One region of the Steroidobacter sp. genome, then DNA from elsewhere that is predicted to be linked to it. Evidence: riboswitches for the same ligand, from Rfam matches in the RefSeq annotation. Region 1 holds a riboswitch; each other region holds the start of a gene.

What was found. Region 1 has a riboswitch for cyclic di-GMP ahead of VGD45_RS20970 (hypothetical protein). Riboswitches for the same ligand answer to the same signal wherever they lie in the genome.
Region 2: linked by a shared signal. The riboswitch ahead of VGD45_RS18285 (putative Ig domain-containing protein) and the one ahead of VGD45_RS20970 (hypothetical protein) in region 1 are both predicted to bind cyclic di-GMP.
Region 3: linked by a shared signal. The riboswitch ahead of VGD45_RS08910 (TlpA disulfide reductase family protein) and the one ahead of VGD45_RS20970 (hypothetical protein) in region 1 are both predicted to bind cyclic di-GMP.

Annotation. Positions count from the first base shown of each region.
Region 1 is NZ_DASWTF010000036.1:283,235-288,400, forward strand. It holds gene VGD45_RS20960 (formate/nitrite transporter family protein) at 1-234, shown strand, start outside; gene VGD45_RS20965 (bifunctional protein-serine/threonine kinase/phosphatase) at 243-1,976, shown strand; cyclic di-GMP riboswitch class I at 2,195-2,286, shown strand; gene VGD45_RS20970 (hypothetical protein) at 2,496-3,023, shown strand; gene VGD45_RS20975 (tetratricopeptide repeat protein) at 3,029-4,915, shown strand; gene VGD45_RS20980 (tetratricopeptide repeat protein) at 4,915-5,166, shown strand, end outside.
Region 2 is NZ_DASWTF010000034.1:93,777-98,942, forward strand. It holds gene VGD45_RS18285 (putative Ig domain-containing protein) at 45-1,904, opposite strand; cyclic di-GMP riboswitch class I at 2,122-2,225, opposite strand; cyclic di-GMP riboswitch class I at 2,345-2,430, opposite strand; gene VGD45_RS18290 (fibronectin type III domain-containing protein) at 2,663-3,826, opposite strand; cyclic di-GMP riboswitch class I at 3,990-4,088, opposite strand; gene VGD45_RS18295 (HD domain-containing phosphohydrolase) at 4,269-5,166, opposite strand, start outside.
Region 3 is NZ_DASWTF010000017.1:23,203-28,368, forward strand. It holds gene VGD45_RS08900 (tetratricopeptide repeat protein) at 1-1,445, opposite strand, end outside; gene VGD45_RS08905 (hypothetical protein) at 1,449-2,102, opposite strand; gene VGD45_RS08910 (TlpA disulfide reductase family protein) at 2,216-2,758, opposite strand; cyclic di-GMP riboswitch class I at 2,830-2,914, opposite strand; gene VGD45_RS08915 (hypothetical protein) at 3,189-3,410, opposite strand; gene VGD45_RS08920 (hypothetical protein) at 3,468-4,007, opposite strand; gene VGD45_RS08925 (ECF-type sigma factor) at 4,414-4,989, shown strand; gene VGD45_RS08930 (serine/threonine-protein kinase) at 4,986-5,166, shown strand, end outside.

The DNA of each region.
Region 1 (5,166 bases):
CCCATCATGGTGTTCTTCGCAATGACCTTCGAGCACTCTGTGGTCAACATGTTCCTGTTTCCGTCCGCGCTGATCATGGGCGGCAACTTCTCGATCATGGATTACATCGTCTGGAACGAGTTGCCCACGGTCGTCGGCAACCTGATCGGCGGTCTTGCCTTCACCGGGCTGACGCTCTATTCCACGCATCTGCGTACGGGCGCGAAGAAGAAAGCATTCCCGCGCGCTGCTTGATCTGACGCATGCTGCCCACTGGATTGAAAATCTCCCTTGGGCAGCATTCAGGCCGGGGTCGCAAGGAAACCAACCAGGACTTTCACGGCGCCTGCATTCCAGGCGAGCCGCAACTGACCGCCAAAGGCATCGCCGTCGCATTGGCCGACGGTGTGAGCAGCAGCAACGTCAGTCAGATCGCGAGCGAGGCGGCCGTCAAAGGCTTCCTGGAGGACTATTACTGCACGTCGCCTGCATGGTCGGTGAAACACTCCGCGCAGCGCGTGCTCACCGCAATCAACTCGTGGCTCTATGCCCAAACGCGGCAGAGCCAATACCGCTACGACCAGGACCGCGGCTACGTGTGCACCTTGAGCGCACTGGTGCTGAAGTCCACGACCGCACACATCTTTCATGTCGGCGATTCGAGAATCTACCGGCTGCGTGACCAGTCTCTGGAGCAGCTGACCGAAGATCACCGGGTGTGGGTCTCACAAGACAAGAGTTATCTCGGCCGCGCGCTGGGAGTCAATCCACAGCTCGAAATCGATTATTGCGCGGTGAGCGTGGGGCAGGGCGATCATTTCATTCTTGCCACCGACGGCATCCATGAGCACGTCAGCGCGCGTTTCATCACCGACGCGCTGGCGCAGCGACCTGACGATCTTGACGCTGTAGCAAAGGTGATCGCCGCCGAAGCCTATGAGCGCGGCAGCGAGGACAACCTCAGCATCCAACTGATTCGTATCGAGGAGTTGCCTGAGGCCGAGGCCACCGAAATCCATCACAAGCTCAGCGAACTTCCGTTACCTCCGGAGCTCTCGCCACGGATGTTATTCGATGGCTATCGCATCATTCGCGATATCCACATCAGCAGTCGCAGCCATGTTTATCTGGCGCTCGATGTGACTTCCGAGGGCGCCGAAGCACCCGTCGTCATCAAGACGCCATCCGTGGATCTGCGCGGCGATCCTGCTTATCTGGAGCCATTTCTGCTGGAAGACTGGATCGCGCGTCGTATCGATAGTCCGCACGTGGTTCGCGCCGTCGCGCTGACCCGGAAAAGAAACTACCTCTATACCGTCACCGAGTTCATCGACGGCCAGACGCTGACGCAATGGATGATCGACAATCCCAGGCCGAAGCTGGCCAGTGTGCGCGGCATCGTGGAACAAATCGCCAAAGGCCTGCAGGCGTTTCATCGCCTGGAGATGCTGCACCAGGACCTGCGGCCCGAGAACATCATGATCGACGCCACCGGCACCGTGAAGATCATGGATTTCGGCTCGACACGCGTCGCCGGCATCGTCGAGAACACGACCACGGTCGATCATCTGCCGCAAGGAACTCTGCAATACACGGCGCCGGAGTACTTTCTGGGCCACGCGGGCTCGTCACGCTCGGATTTGTTTTCCCTCGGCGTCATCGCCTACCAGATGCTTTCTGGCCGGCTGCCGTTCGGCGCCGAAGTCGCCAAGTCCAGAGCCAAGGCCGAGCAAAAACGCTTGAGCTATCGCTCGCTGCTCGATGAAGAGCGGGACATTCCGGTCTGGGTCGATGAAACGCTGAAGAAGGCTACGCACGTGGACCCCGATAAGCGCTATCAGGAGTTATCCGAATTCATTTACGACCTGAGTCATCCCAACGACGCTTACCTGCGCAGGACTCGGCCGCCGCTGCTGGAACGCAATCCGACGATGTTTTGGAAGACGCTGACGCTGCTTCTGACGATCGTCATCGTCGTGCTGCTCGCCACACGCTGACGTCGGATTGACGCAACCTTCATTATTGTCAAAGACGTCGCTCGCGCGGTTGCCGAGTCAACGTGACGTTCTCAAGAAGATGAAACCTTCTGAGAAGTCGGTTCGTGTTGAACTAAATGTGCCCACGGAAAAGTGAGAAGTGCGTCACATTTTTCCTGAATTGTGAGACACACGTCACACCCGTTCGTTCCATCCACGAGCAATAGTTCTCACGCGAATTACGTCAAGGGCAAAGCCATCGAAAGATGGCGACGCAAAGTCACCGGTCTAAAGAGCGCCTCGCGCGCTCCATGACGGCGGGACCGCCGGAGTCGACGTCCGATCCAATCGGGCTGCCTCGAACCCAATGCGCCTGCGTGCCCAAGGTTGAATGGAGGTGGCTCATGACTCGCTGGAACTCGATCGCGAACGCGGACACGGCTTTGCCGTCGGTACGTGACATGCGCGCATTCCCCAGCGCCTGAAGCCGAAACCCTCTCGGTTTTCCATCTCAATCCGCCACCCATCGGGCGAACCAACATGCAGAAGATTCTCTGGACCGTGATGTTCAGCGCTTGGTGCTGTCTGTCGGCCGCGGTTTGCGCCGCCGACGACAGCTATCGCGCGCAGATGAAGGGCCTCGATGAGCAGGTGCAGGAGATCAAGTCCGATGTCCTGAGCATCGATGCCGAGCTGCGGCGGCTGGAGGAGAAGCTGCTGTATCCCTCCAACACGCACGTGGCGATGTTCGTCGCGCTGGCCAAGGACGATTCGATGCGCCTCGATGCGGTTCAGATCCAGCTCGACGGCAAGCTCGTCGCGCATTACATCTACAGCTACAAAGAGCTCGAAGCGCTGCAGAAGGGCGGCGTGCAGCGGATCTACACGGGCAACATCGCGACCGGATCGCATCAGCTCGAGATCTCCGTGATGGGCAAGCTCGACGGCGGCAAGGACTACTCGCGCACCGAGACCTTCACGATCGACAAGGGCATCGAACCGAAGCTGGTCGGCATCACGCTCGCAGGCGCCGGCGCGGGCCAGGCCATCCAGGTCGGAGACTGGTGAGCATCATGCGTCGCGCAGCTCACAATGCGCTCGGACTCGGCCTGACGGCGATGTGCGCCGTGAGTCCGTGTTCCGGCGGCGATCTCAAGGATCTGCACTTCGGCGAGGCCGTGTATTACGCCCACCAAGGTCAGTATCTCGAGGCGCTCGAACGACTCGATGCAGAGCTCGGCCAGTATCGCGATCTCGACGAGCCGCAGCTCGACACCTTGCACTTTCATGTCGGCGAGGCGGAGTTTTCGGTCGGCGACTTCGAGCTCAACTATCGGATGCACCATCGGGCCGGCCGCGCGATCAAAGCGGTCCTCGAAGGGGCGGTCGATGAAGCGGTCCGCAACGAAGCGGCGTTTCGCCTGGCGCGCATTCACTTCCAGAAGGATCAATTGGAAGAAGCGCTGCATGCGCTCGATCGCATGCAAGGCCGCGTGCCGGACCCCATCAAGGATGAAGTCGAGTTTCTGCGCGCGAACGTTTATCTCGCGAGCGGCCGTCCCGAGGATGCCGCAAGCGTTCTGCAGCGGCTGCAGGGCGCCGATGGACTGACGGGCTTCGCCGAATACAACCTCGGCATCGCATTGTTACAGGGGCAGCGAGCCGATGCGGCGCTGGAGCAACTGGACAAAGCGGGCAAGATCCAGGCGCGGGACGAAGCCGTCCGATCCATCAAGGACAAGTCCAACCTGATCCTCGGGGATTTGCTGTTCGAATCGAATCGCTTCGACCGCGCGCAGCTCTCGTTCGATCGGGTTCGGCTCGAAGGTCCGTTCTCGAATCAGGCGCTGCTGCGTTCGGGTTGGGCCGCCATGTCGGCCGAGCAGTACGACAGAGCGATCGTGCCGTGGAGCCGGCTCGTCGAGCGCGATGTGACCGACGGCGCCGTGCAAGAAGCCTTGCTGGCGCTGCCGTACGCCTACGGCAAATTGAACATCAACGGGCGCGCCGCGCTCATGTATGGCCGAGCTCTCGAAACATTCAGCAAAGAAGGCGAGCGCGTGGATGCCTCCATCAGGAGCATCCGTGAAGGCAAGTTCTTGAAGGCGCTGGTGCGCGAGGAGATCCGCCAGGACAAGGACTGGGTCATTCGTCTGCGCACGCTGCCGGACACCCCAGAGACGTATTACCTCGCGTCGCTCATGTCCTCGCACGACTTCCAGACCTCGCTCCAGAACTATCTGGATCTCGAGGACGTGCGCAAGAAGCTGGAGACCTGGCAGCGCAGCTTCGCCGCATTCGAGGACATCATCGAGCTGCGCCGTCGCAATTACGAGCCGCTCTTGCCGGAGGTCGACGCGAAGTTTCGCGAGCTCGACTCGCAGATCCGCCTGCGTCAGGAACAGCGCAAGAACATCGAGAAGCGGTTGCACGGCATGTTGACGGCGCCGCGACCGGATTACCTCGCGACCGCAGACGAGAGAATCGTCCACGAGCGCCTGAATCAGATCGAGCGCGCCCTCGAGACGATGCCGGAAGCCCAGACCGAACACCAGCGGCGCCGCGTGGCTCGTCTGCAGGGCGTCCTGACGTGGCATCTGAACACGCAATATCACGAGCGCCTGACCGAAGCGTACGAGCACCTCGAGCAGCTCAACTCGGATATCGCAAAGATGACTGCGCAGTACCAGGCGTTCGTCCGCGCCCGGCAGGCGGCCACGCATAGCTACGTCGGCTATGACGATTCAATCAAACGCCTGCGCCGTCGCGTCAGCGAGTCGCTTCAGCAGGTGACGCTCGTCATGGCGCGACAAGGTCGTGTGCTGGAGATGGTTGCCATCAATGAGCTCGGCATTCGTCGCGATCGCCTGGAGTCCTATGAGAGCCAGGCGCGCTACGCCGTCGCCGACAGCTACGACCGCGCCACGCGTGCGCAGGCCAATGCGGGAGGGCAGAACTGATGCGTCCTCTGCGTGTGGCACTGATGCTTTCGCCCGTGTTGGTCACGGCCTGCGCGCCGGCTCCAGACAAACAAACGCTGGCGGAGCTTCGCAACGTGCCGGCGGACACGGCCGATGTGCACGTCGATCAGGGCCTGGATCGAGCCATGGAAAGTTATCGGCGTTATCTCGAAGAGACGCCGAAGACCGCGATGACGCCCGAGGCGATGCGGCGTCTGGCGGACCTCAAGGTCGAGAAGCAGTTCGGCATT
Region 2 (5,166 bases), on a different contig from region 1:
CCAGAGGCGGGCCTTTGCAAAGGATTTGCGTTGGGTCGATCGGTTTACGGAATGGTCTTCATGCCCATGTTCGAGATTTGGCTCTCGCCGCCGGACGTGGTGTACGCCTTGACCGCGAAGTACCACGTGCCGGAGGTCAAACCCGTCACCGTGTACGTGGACAGACCTGGGTTCGCGATCTGAATGGTCTGGTCGAGAGTGGTGCTGGTCCGGCCGTAGACGACGCGATAGCCCGCCAGGTTGGTCAGCGCCGCGCCATTGATGTCCTGGGTCGGCGGCGTCCACGACAGCGTGGCGTTGTTCGACGACGACTGCGTGACCGTGATCGCGAACGACGGCAGCGAGCGCGTGGCCGAGCCATCGCTCACCGAGATGATGATGTTGGAGTACGTGCCCGCGTTCGCAGCGGACGGCGTGCCCGACAGCCGGCCGGTCGTGGTGCTGAAGGTGGCCCACGACGGCATGTTCTGGATGCTGAAGCTGAGCGTGTCGCCATTCGGATCGGCGGCGGTCGGCTGGAAGTTATAAGCCGTCCCTGCCGTCACGTTCGTCGCGGGCGAGCCGCCGATGGTAGGCGCGGTGTTGCTCGGCGCAGCGACGCTGATCGAGAACGCCGGCAGCGAAGCCGAAACACGACCGTCGCTGACGGTGATCGCGATGTTCGAGAACGTACCCGCCGTGGTCGGCGTGCCGCTCAGACGACCGGTCGCGGTATCGAACGCAGCCCAGGCCGGACGATTCGCGATGGTGAAGCCGAGCGAGTCGTTGTCAGGATCGCTCGCGGCGGGCGTGAACGAATATCCCATGCCGACCGTCGCCGTCGTGGGCGCCGTGCCGGAAATGGTCGGCGCGCGATTCGCTGGCGCGGTGACTGCGATAGCAAAGGCCGGCAACGAAGTCGTCACGCGACCGTCGCTGACGGCAATGATCACGTTCGAATACGTGCCCACATCGGTGGCCGCCGGCGTGCCGCTCAAGCGGCCGCTCGCGGTGCTGAAGTTCGCCCAGCGCGGACGATTGGTGACGCGCCAGACCAGCGTGTCGCCATCCGGATCGCTAGCGCTGGGCACGAACGTATAAGTCTGGGCCGCCTGCACCGACGTGGAGGGCGAGCCGCCGATCGTCGGAGCGCGATTGTCCGGACCGCGCACCTGGATCGAGAACGCCGGCAGGCTGCGGGTGAGCACGCCGTCGCTGACGCTGATGACGATGTTCGAATACGTCGCGATGTTCGCGGTTCCCGGCGTGCCGCTCAGGCGACCGGTGGAGGTGCTGAACGCGGCCCACGACGGACGATTGGAAATCGAGAAGCGCAACGGATCGCCGTCGACGTCGTCCGCCACCGGCTGAAAGCTGTACGGTTGATCGACCATCACCGAACCCGGCGGCGTGCCGGCAATCGCGGGCGCATTGTTTCCAGGCAGCGGCGTATCGGTGCGGCCGCGCACCTGAATCTTGAAGGGACCGATGGAGCGCGTGTCTCTGCCGTCGGTGACAGTGATGGTGATGTCGCCCGAATCGCCGACGTGCGCGTCCTGAGGCGTGCCGGTCAACAGGCCGGTCTCGTCGTTGAAGGTCGCCCACTGCGGCTGATTGGTGATGGTGTATTCGAGGAAGTCGCCGTCGGCGTCGGTGGCCGTGGGCTGAAAGGAATACGCCTGACCGGCGGTCGCGCTCGCGGGCGGAGTGCCGCTCACTTCGGGTGGCTGATTCGCCGGAGTGGGCAAGGGCTCGCCGCCCACGGGGTCGCCGCCCGAGCCATCGTCGCCCGAGGGTTGCTCGACCGCGTCTCCTACCGGGCCGCTACTGCCAGAGCCATCGTCGAAACAGCCGCTCAACGAAGCGGCGATCAGGGCCAGCGTGGCTCGCTGCAGGAACGTCTTCCCGAAAATTGTTGGAATCATTGCTCGTACCTTGGCTTCGCGCGCGGCAACGACGGTCTGGCGACCGGCGCGGCTTGGCGCAGCTGTGTTCCGGAAATGAGGCAGCCGTCGCGGCTGAGACGCGACTTTCGAAGCGCAGGAAAAGGTGCGCGCACGTGGGGCGCGCTATCGGCAGCTCGCTGATCTCACATTCGCGTGGCGCGCTCGCAAGGGGCCTTGCGGGCAAGACGGTCGCGATTGTGGCAACCCCGCTGTCGTAGGAGCGCTGCGCGATGCGTGCCGCGTTCCCGTAGACCGGAGGCTTTGCGTCCCCGCCTTTCGACGGGTTTGCCGATGTCACTTTCTGCTCTCCCTGGACTGATCTTCTTGTCCCAGGGCGTGACGCAGGCGGCGGTACGAACGACACGAGCACGGAAAAGGAGAGAAGGATGACGGCTAGCTCGGTGACGCAAGAAGAGCTGGCCGGCAACCCCGCTATCCCCAGCTTGCGCCGTCAGGACCGGAGGCTTTGCGTCGCCGTCTTTCGACGGTTATGCCCTTGGTGATGTTGAGTAAAACCCAGGGAATTATGTTTTTGCAATTGTCGGTGGAGACCGACAAACGCGGCGGCAAAACGGCACGCGAATGTCACTTCGAATTCACATAACTCCGTCAGAATCCAGGCGGCCGTTGTGTAGACATCGAGACATTTCGGCAAACAAAAAAACGGCGACCGGAGTGCTCCGATCGCCGTTGCGTGCGCCACTGTTGTGGCGCTCAACGCAGTTTCGAGACTCGACTTACTGCACGACCTTCGAGTACACGTTCGAGATCGCGCTCTCGGTGCCGTTGCTGGTGTAAGCACGCACCGCGAAGTAGTAGGTGCCCGGCGCGAGGTTGCTGATCGTGTAGTTGGTCACGCTCGGGTTCGCCACCTGGATGGTGCTCGTCATGGCGCTGGCCGAGGTGCCGTAGGCGATGCGATAGCCCGCGAGATTGCTCAGCGTGCTGCCGTCCGTGTTCGAGGTCGGCGCGGTCCAGCTCAGCACGGCGCCATCGCTCGAGGCATCGACAACGCTGATCGAGAAGGCAGCCAGGGAAGCCGTGGCGCGACCGTCGCTCACGCTGATGATGATGTTGCTATACGTGCCCGCCTGCGCAGCAGTCGGCGTGCCGGACAACTGGCCGGTGCTGGTGTTGAACGTGGCCCAGCTCGGACGATTGGCGATCGAGAAGGTCAGCGTGTTGCCATCGGCGTCGCTCGCCGTCGGACGGAAGCTGTAAGCGCTGCCCGCGTTGATCGTGCGAACCGGCGTGCCGCTGATGACCGGAGCGCGGTTGGCGGTGCTGCCCACGGCGATCGAGAAGGCCGGCAACGAAGTCGTCAGGCGACCGTCGCTCACGCTGATGACGATGTTGGAAAAGGTGCCAGTAGCCGTCGGCGTGCCGCTCAGGCGGCCCGTGGAAGTGCTGAAAGTCGCCCAGCTCGGGCGATTCGCGATAGTGAAGCCGAGCGCGTTGCCCTCGGCGTCGGAGGCGGAAGGCTGGAAGCTATAGGCCGTGCCCACCGTCGCCGTGGTGACCGGCGTACCGCTGATGCGCGGCGCGGTGTTGCTGGAGAGCGTGGTCACCGCCTGAATCGAAAACGCCGGCAGCGACACGACGTGCACGCCGTCGGTCACACGCAGCTGAATGTTGCTCCAGGTGCCGGGCGACTTGGGATAACCCATCAAGCGGCCGCTGTTCGGGCTCACCGCCATCCACGACGGCTTGTTCACGACGCTGAACTTCAGCGCGGCGCCTTCGGGATCGCGGGCCGTCGGCAGGAAGTTATAGCTGGTGTTGATCTTGATGACGGTCGGCGGCGTACCGCTGATGGTCGGCGGCAGGTTGGTCTGGGCAGAGGCGAGACCGGCGAACGAAGCGAGCGCCGCGACCGCGGCGAGCGAAGCAATGAGACGCATTGGGCAACTCCAGCAAGCACAGTTCCGAGCCAAGCTCGCGTCACGCGTTTTGCGTGCGGTGGCGAGCACCTGTGTCTGGCAAGGGAAGCTGGCGTTGCTGAGCCGGCGCTGTGTGCGCGGGCCGCAGGCCCAAGGACTTCACGATACGACCTGATTAAGTCGTAACGGCAACCCCGCTATCTTCGATGCGGCTGCTGGAGCGGCATCGGAGGACCGGAGGCTTTGCGTCACCGTCTTTCGAACGGCTTTGCCCTTACAGACGGGGCACATTGTGTCGGAGCCCTGGAACTTGACATATCGGACGACCCCCCAACGTCGTTGAGGGAAAGTTGCAAGTTCACAGGGGAAAAATTTGGCGACGCTTAGTGGCGACACTTAGGCGCGGCGCGACAACAAAACTGTCACAACCGCGCGAAAGCCTATTTTTATCGGGAAAAGCCGCTTATTCAGGCAGCACGAAGCCGTGCTGCCTGACCAGGCGCGTGCATGCGGCGACCAGGGGTTCGTCGTAGCGTCTGCCGGCCCCGCGGTTGATCTCGTCGATGGCGGCGTCCATGCCGGCCGCCGGCCGGTAAGGCCGGGGCGAGCACATGGCCTCGACCGTATCGGCGATCGCCAGGATGCGGGCCTCGATCATGATTTCGTCGCCCTTCAACCCACGCGGATAACCGCTGCCGTCGAAACGCTCGTGAGATTGATAAACGATATCGGCGATGGGTGCGCCGAAGTCGATATCGGCGAGCAACTGGCAACCCTCTTCGACGTGAGTGCGCATCAGCGCCAGTTCCGTCTCCGTCAACGGCGCGGGCTTGCTGAGAATGGTTGCCGGCACGGCGATGTTACCAACGTCGTGTAACAACGCCGCGACTCGCAAACCGTGCTGACGTTCGCCATCGAGCCCGGCTTCGCGGCCGATCGCGACAGCGAGTGCCGCCAGACGACGCGACGATCCAGCGGTGTATGGATCGTGCCGTTCGCTCATGCGTACGAAAGAATCGATCATGCCTTGCAGGGCCACGTCGGTGCGCTGGAGCGCGCTGAGCGTCACCGCATGGGCGCGCTTCGTATGCAACACGCGCCACACGCCATCGGCCAGCGCGGCGAGCGCGCGTTGATCGTCCTCGTTGTAACTTGTTTCGCGATTGCCCACACCAAGCACCGCGACCACTTCGTCGCCCGAAAGCATGGGCACGGCGATATAACGCGTCACGTCCGGCAGGCCGTCGTTCTGCGGCTTGCGGGTCACGTCGTTGTTCGACAACGCATGCTTGGACCGCACGCATTCGGTGAACAACACGGCGCGACCGATGGGCTGCGGCTCGGAATCCGCCATCACCGCT
Region 3 (5,166 bases), on a different contig from region 1:
ACCTTGGCCCATTGTTCCTGCTCGCGCGCCGTCGCCAGCGCCGCCACGTCGTTGTCGCGATCGGCGGCTTCCAGTCGCGATTCCAATTCGTTCTTGTGCGCTTCCATGCTGTCGAGATCGACCGTGTCCAGCGTCTTCTGCAAACCGGGCACGCGCTGGTCGTATGCACGCCGTCGCGTGTCGACCATGTCCTCGAACGCCTGGACGCTGAGCGCCCAGGTGGCGAGATTGCGCTGCATGAGCTTCAGATCGCGATAGTTCTTCAGGCCTTCCTGGAACTCGTGCGTCGCCAGCAGGTGATACAGATAACGGGTTTCCGGCGCGTCCGGCAGGTTCTGCAGCTGCCAGTACCAGCCCACCTGGTCGGCCTTGTCGTTCTCGACGATGGCGTCGAGCAGCTTGCCGTCGCGAATCGCCTGGATGGATTGATCGATGCGTTGAGACTCGGCGGCGAACGCTTCGACCGCGGTCACGTACTGCTCGGCCGCCTGGCCGTTGGCCGCGAGCTGCGCGTATGCATACGGAATCGCCAGATACGATTCCTGCACGGCTGCATCGAGAATGTCGCGATCGCGCAGCTCCAGCCACGGCGCCAGCGCTTTGTTGAAACGTTTCTCCGCGGAATCGGCCCAGCCGACCGCGAGCAGCGCCTTGTTCGACTGCGGACCTTCGAGTCGCACTCGCTGCAGCACCTTCTTCGCGTCCTCGGGACGATTGGCCTTGAGCCACGCGAAGCCGAGCGCGAGATTGGCCTTGTCACGCAGCGCCGCCATTTCTTCGGTGGGCGCGGCGATCTGACCGACTTCGTTCAACAGCTCGGCGGCTTCTTCGACGCGTTCCTGGCGCACCAGCGCCACGCCGATGTTGAAGCGGGCGTACGACGACCAGGCATCGCCGCGATCGCCGACCGGCTGCCAACGCTCCAGTGCGCGGATCGCCTCGTCATAGCGATTCAGATACATCAGCACCTGGGCTTCGAGCAGATGGCGCTCGGGCTCCAGATCGCCGGGCAGCGCGCCGCGGATCGAGCTCAGAGCCGTCGCGGCGTCTTCCAGATAATTGCGCTGATACCAGACCTTGGCGAGATAGAACCAGGCGCGGTTGCGCACATCCATCGGCACGTTGTCGTTCAATAGCGCCTTGAAGATGCGGCCCGCTTCCTCGTGCTGGCCCAACGAAAGATACAGACCGCCCTTGAGCAGCTCGGCTTCGACGCCGTGATGACTGACGCGATTGAAATCCTGCGACGCGCCCAGGCGCGTCAACGCCTGGAAATAATCGTCCTGGTAGAAATAGAACAGCACGTCCCCCCAATGCAGGTCGCGCACCACTTGCGGGGTGCCGACTAGGGGACGCGGTTCGGGCGGCTGCTCCTTCGCCGTCGCGCCAGTGGCGCCGAGCGCTAGCAGGACGGCGGCCAGCAGCTTGTTACATCGGCCCGGCACGGGTTATTCCCATTCCTTGACGATGAACTCGGGCTGCGCTTTCACCGCGCGGTCGCTGATCTTCAGCTCGACGTATTTGGCGCCGACGCCTTTTTCGAGCTTCACGGTCGCGCCACGCCGATAGTCGCGCGCATTCGGCCCCTGGCCGGTGAACAGCGCGATCAGCTCGTGCTCGCCCGCTTTGAGATTGCCGATGAAGACGCGATGCACGCCGCCCTTGAGCAACGCCTGCGCCTCGCGCTCGGTGTACAGATAGTTGGCGACTTCCTTGTTATCGAGCTTCAAGGTCACCGAATCCAGCGCGAAAAACTCGCCCACGTCCATGGACACGAACACCGCCACCTGCGTGTTGGCGGGGAACAGCAGCTCTTCTTCCAGCACGAACAGCTCGCGATTCAGATCGAGCACTTCCTTTTTCAGCGCCTGCACTTCCTCGTCCAGGCTCTTGAAGCTGTCGTTCGTTGCGGGGCTCGGTGCCGACGGCGCGGCGCCCGGCTCGCTGAGCGGCGCGGTGGTCGCGGTGGTCGAGTTCGAATTGGCCAGGGTCGGCGGTGTGCGCTGCGCGGCCCCATCCTGGGCGCTCGCCTGCCCTGTCGCAAACAGCGCGACCAGGGGCAATAAAGTAGCGATCTTCTTGAACAGGCTCTGGCGCGGCATGGATGTGTCCGGGAATTCTTCCGTGGAAATACTCGAAAGTTTCGTCTACGACTCTACGAGTTCGATGTGCGTGGCGACGCGGATCCGTTGCAGACTTTGTTCGGCAGCGCGATTTACTCGTTCAGCAACTCACGCAGCTTTTCGGTATAGCGCGCTTCGTAGCCGAGCTTGTAGCCCTCGGACACGTAACGCACCACGCCTTCGCGATCGATCAGCACCGTCAGCGGCATGGTGCTCGCCTGGTAGGCGCGGCTCACGTCTTTGCGAGCATCGAACAGTACCGGGTAGCTGACGCGTAAGGTGGTGGCCATTTCGCGCGCCGCGTCGAGATTGTTTTGTTCGTCGATGTTGACACTGAACAGCACCAGGCCGGCCCGCCGGTACTTGCCGTAGATCTCATCCAGCAGCGGCATTTCCTGGCGGCAGGGGCCGCACCAGGTCGCCCAGAAATTGATGAGCACCACTTCGCCGGAATGCTCCGACAGGCGCATGTTCTCGCCTTCCCAGGAACGCAACGCGAAATCGGGCGCGGGCTGACCGACCAGCCCGGCAGCGGGTACGCACACGGCCGGGCCCAGCAGCAGCAGCGCCAGCAAGGCGAAGCGAGGCAACCGTGCGGCAGCCCGGAGCGGCAAAGCTTGTGAGGACTGTGACATCAAACTTGTTCGTCGCCGGACGCGCGGTGGCAGCCGATCGGCGCCTCCGCGTGAAGTTGAGGGAGGCCGGCGCTGGCAACCCCGCTGTCCTAGGAAAATTCCCTTAGACCGGTGGCTTTGCGTCCCCACCTTTCGGTGAGTTTGCCTTTGTTGAGGACCGGCCAGGCCAGCGCCTCTGACAACGCCAGCTAGGGTGCTATACGCAGCGCAAATATGTCAACGAACGAAGTGTGATGTCAGCGGCGCAAAACCGCGATGGGCCTGTGATTTACCGCACACTTCGACGGTCTGTCGGTAGGCGACGACAACGACGTTCGACGCCTGTATCCGTACAGAGACGACCGACAGCTCTCCAATGCCCCTCCCGCGGTCGATACGCGAGCGCGGCCGGAGGGAGGGATCCGGCCGCACCCGTTCACGCACCTATGATTTAGATAGGTGCTTTCTGAGCGGCGAAATCGCTCGACGCGGCGGTTGCCTTCCACATCGCGATCATGTCCGGCGTGACTTCCTGCGTCACCGGCTCGTGATCCGAAGGCAGGGTGATCCGCGCGGTGTCCTCGCTCGGCGCCTGGCCGTAAAAGAACGAGCCGGCGGCAGCGGCCGTGCCGAGGGTCAACAACAGAGCGCCAAGGACCATGTGCTTCTTCATGATGTCTATCTCAGTAAATAAATCAGTAATGGTTCAGAAATATTCGTGAGCCGGGGTTCAGGCGAGCACCGGACGCTTGGTGCCCGATTCACCATCGGTGAGCGCGAGCACAGGACGCTTGGTGCCGGATTCGCCATCGGCCAGCGGGAGCACGGGGCGCTTGGTGCCGGATTCACCGTCCGCCAGCGTGAGCACGGGGCGCTTGGTGCCGGATTCACCATCGGTCAGCGCGAGCACGGGGCGCTTGGTGCCGGATTCACCGTCCGTCATTGCGAGCACCGGGCGCTTGGTGCCGGATTCGCCGTCCGCCAGCGCGAGCACGGGGCGCTTGGTGCCGGATTCACCATCGGTCAGCGCGAGCACGGGGCGCTTGGTGCCCGATTCACCGTCCGCCAGCATCAGGACGGGGCGCTTGGTGCCCGACTCGCCATCCGCCAGTGCAAGGACCGGGCGCTTGGTGCCCGACTCACCGTCGGTCAGCGCAAGGACCGGACGTTTGGTGCCCGACTCGCCGTCGGCGAGCTGTACGGCGCCCGACTGAGAAGCAGCAAACAAAACAGACGCCACCGCCATCGAAATCGCAAATACGTTACGCATGACCACAAACCCTCCCAGGAAAAGTGCTAAAAGTTCGAACCGGCATTGGTTCGATCACTGACTTAAGCGACGTCCCAATGTGATTCCCGTCACAGCGCCCACTGGACAACTGCAAGAAAAAAGGAACAATCAGTGCATCGCTGACCGGTGGCTTCGGGGGACGCCCGAAATCAATCGGTTGGGCAGGATTCAGGGACGACCGTAGGGCGGTTTTGGCGGGCAGCTCGCGGTACAGCCAGGCGACCAGGTGAGAAACTGTCGCACTGGGACCGGTAAACTAGACCGGGCTTGAGGCCGCGAGCCGCATGCGATCGGCGAACCAGAGAATTTCACAAGGCCCCGAATCGGAGACCCGCAACTGAGCAACACAATCGCAGCGGCCATTCCACCGCCCGACCGGCAGGCAGTGACAAGGCTGTTGTCTGCGTGGCAGTCAGGGGACACGCGCGCCCTGGAACGACTGACGCCGCTCATATATGAGGAGCTGCGTAACCGTGCCCGCCGCTATATGAAACGCGAGCGGCCGGGCCACACCTTGCAGGCCACCGCCGTCGTTCACGAAGCATTCGTCAAGCTCGTCGAGATGAATGTGTCGTGGCAGGACCGCGCTCATTTCTTCGCCGTGGCCGCCCGCCAGATGCGACGTATCCTGGTGGACCACGCCAAGACGCGCTTTCGCGAAAAGCGCGGCGGCACGACCACGGGCTCGCTCGACGATTTCGACGTGCTCGATCTGGGCCCCGCCACCGCGGGCGACATCGACGTGCTGGAAATCGACGAGGCCTTGCAGCGCCTGTCGGGCAACAATCCGCGCCTGGCCGAAATGGTCGAGCTGCATTATTTCGGCGGGCTCACTTATCAGGAGCTGTCCGAAACCCTGAAGGTGTCCGAGGCCACCGTCGATCGGGAGATCCGGCTCGCCAAGGCCTGGATCCTGCGTCAGATCCGTCCGCAGCGAAATCGCGAACCCGAAGCCTCATGACCACGGGACAGCCACGGACCGGGCAGCCAGGGAAGATCGTCGACGAACGCTGGGAACGGCTGCAGGATTTGTTTTCCCGCGCGGTCGAATTACCGGAAAACCAACGCGAAGCTTTCATCACCGCCGAGACCGGCGGCGACAAGGACCTGCGCAACGAGCTGCTCGAGCTGCTGGCCT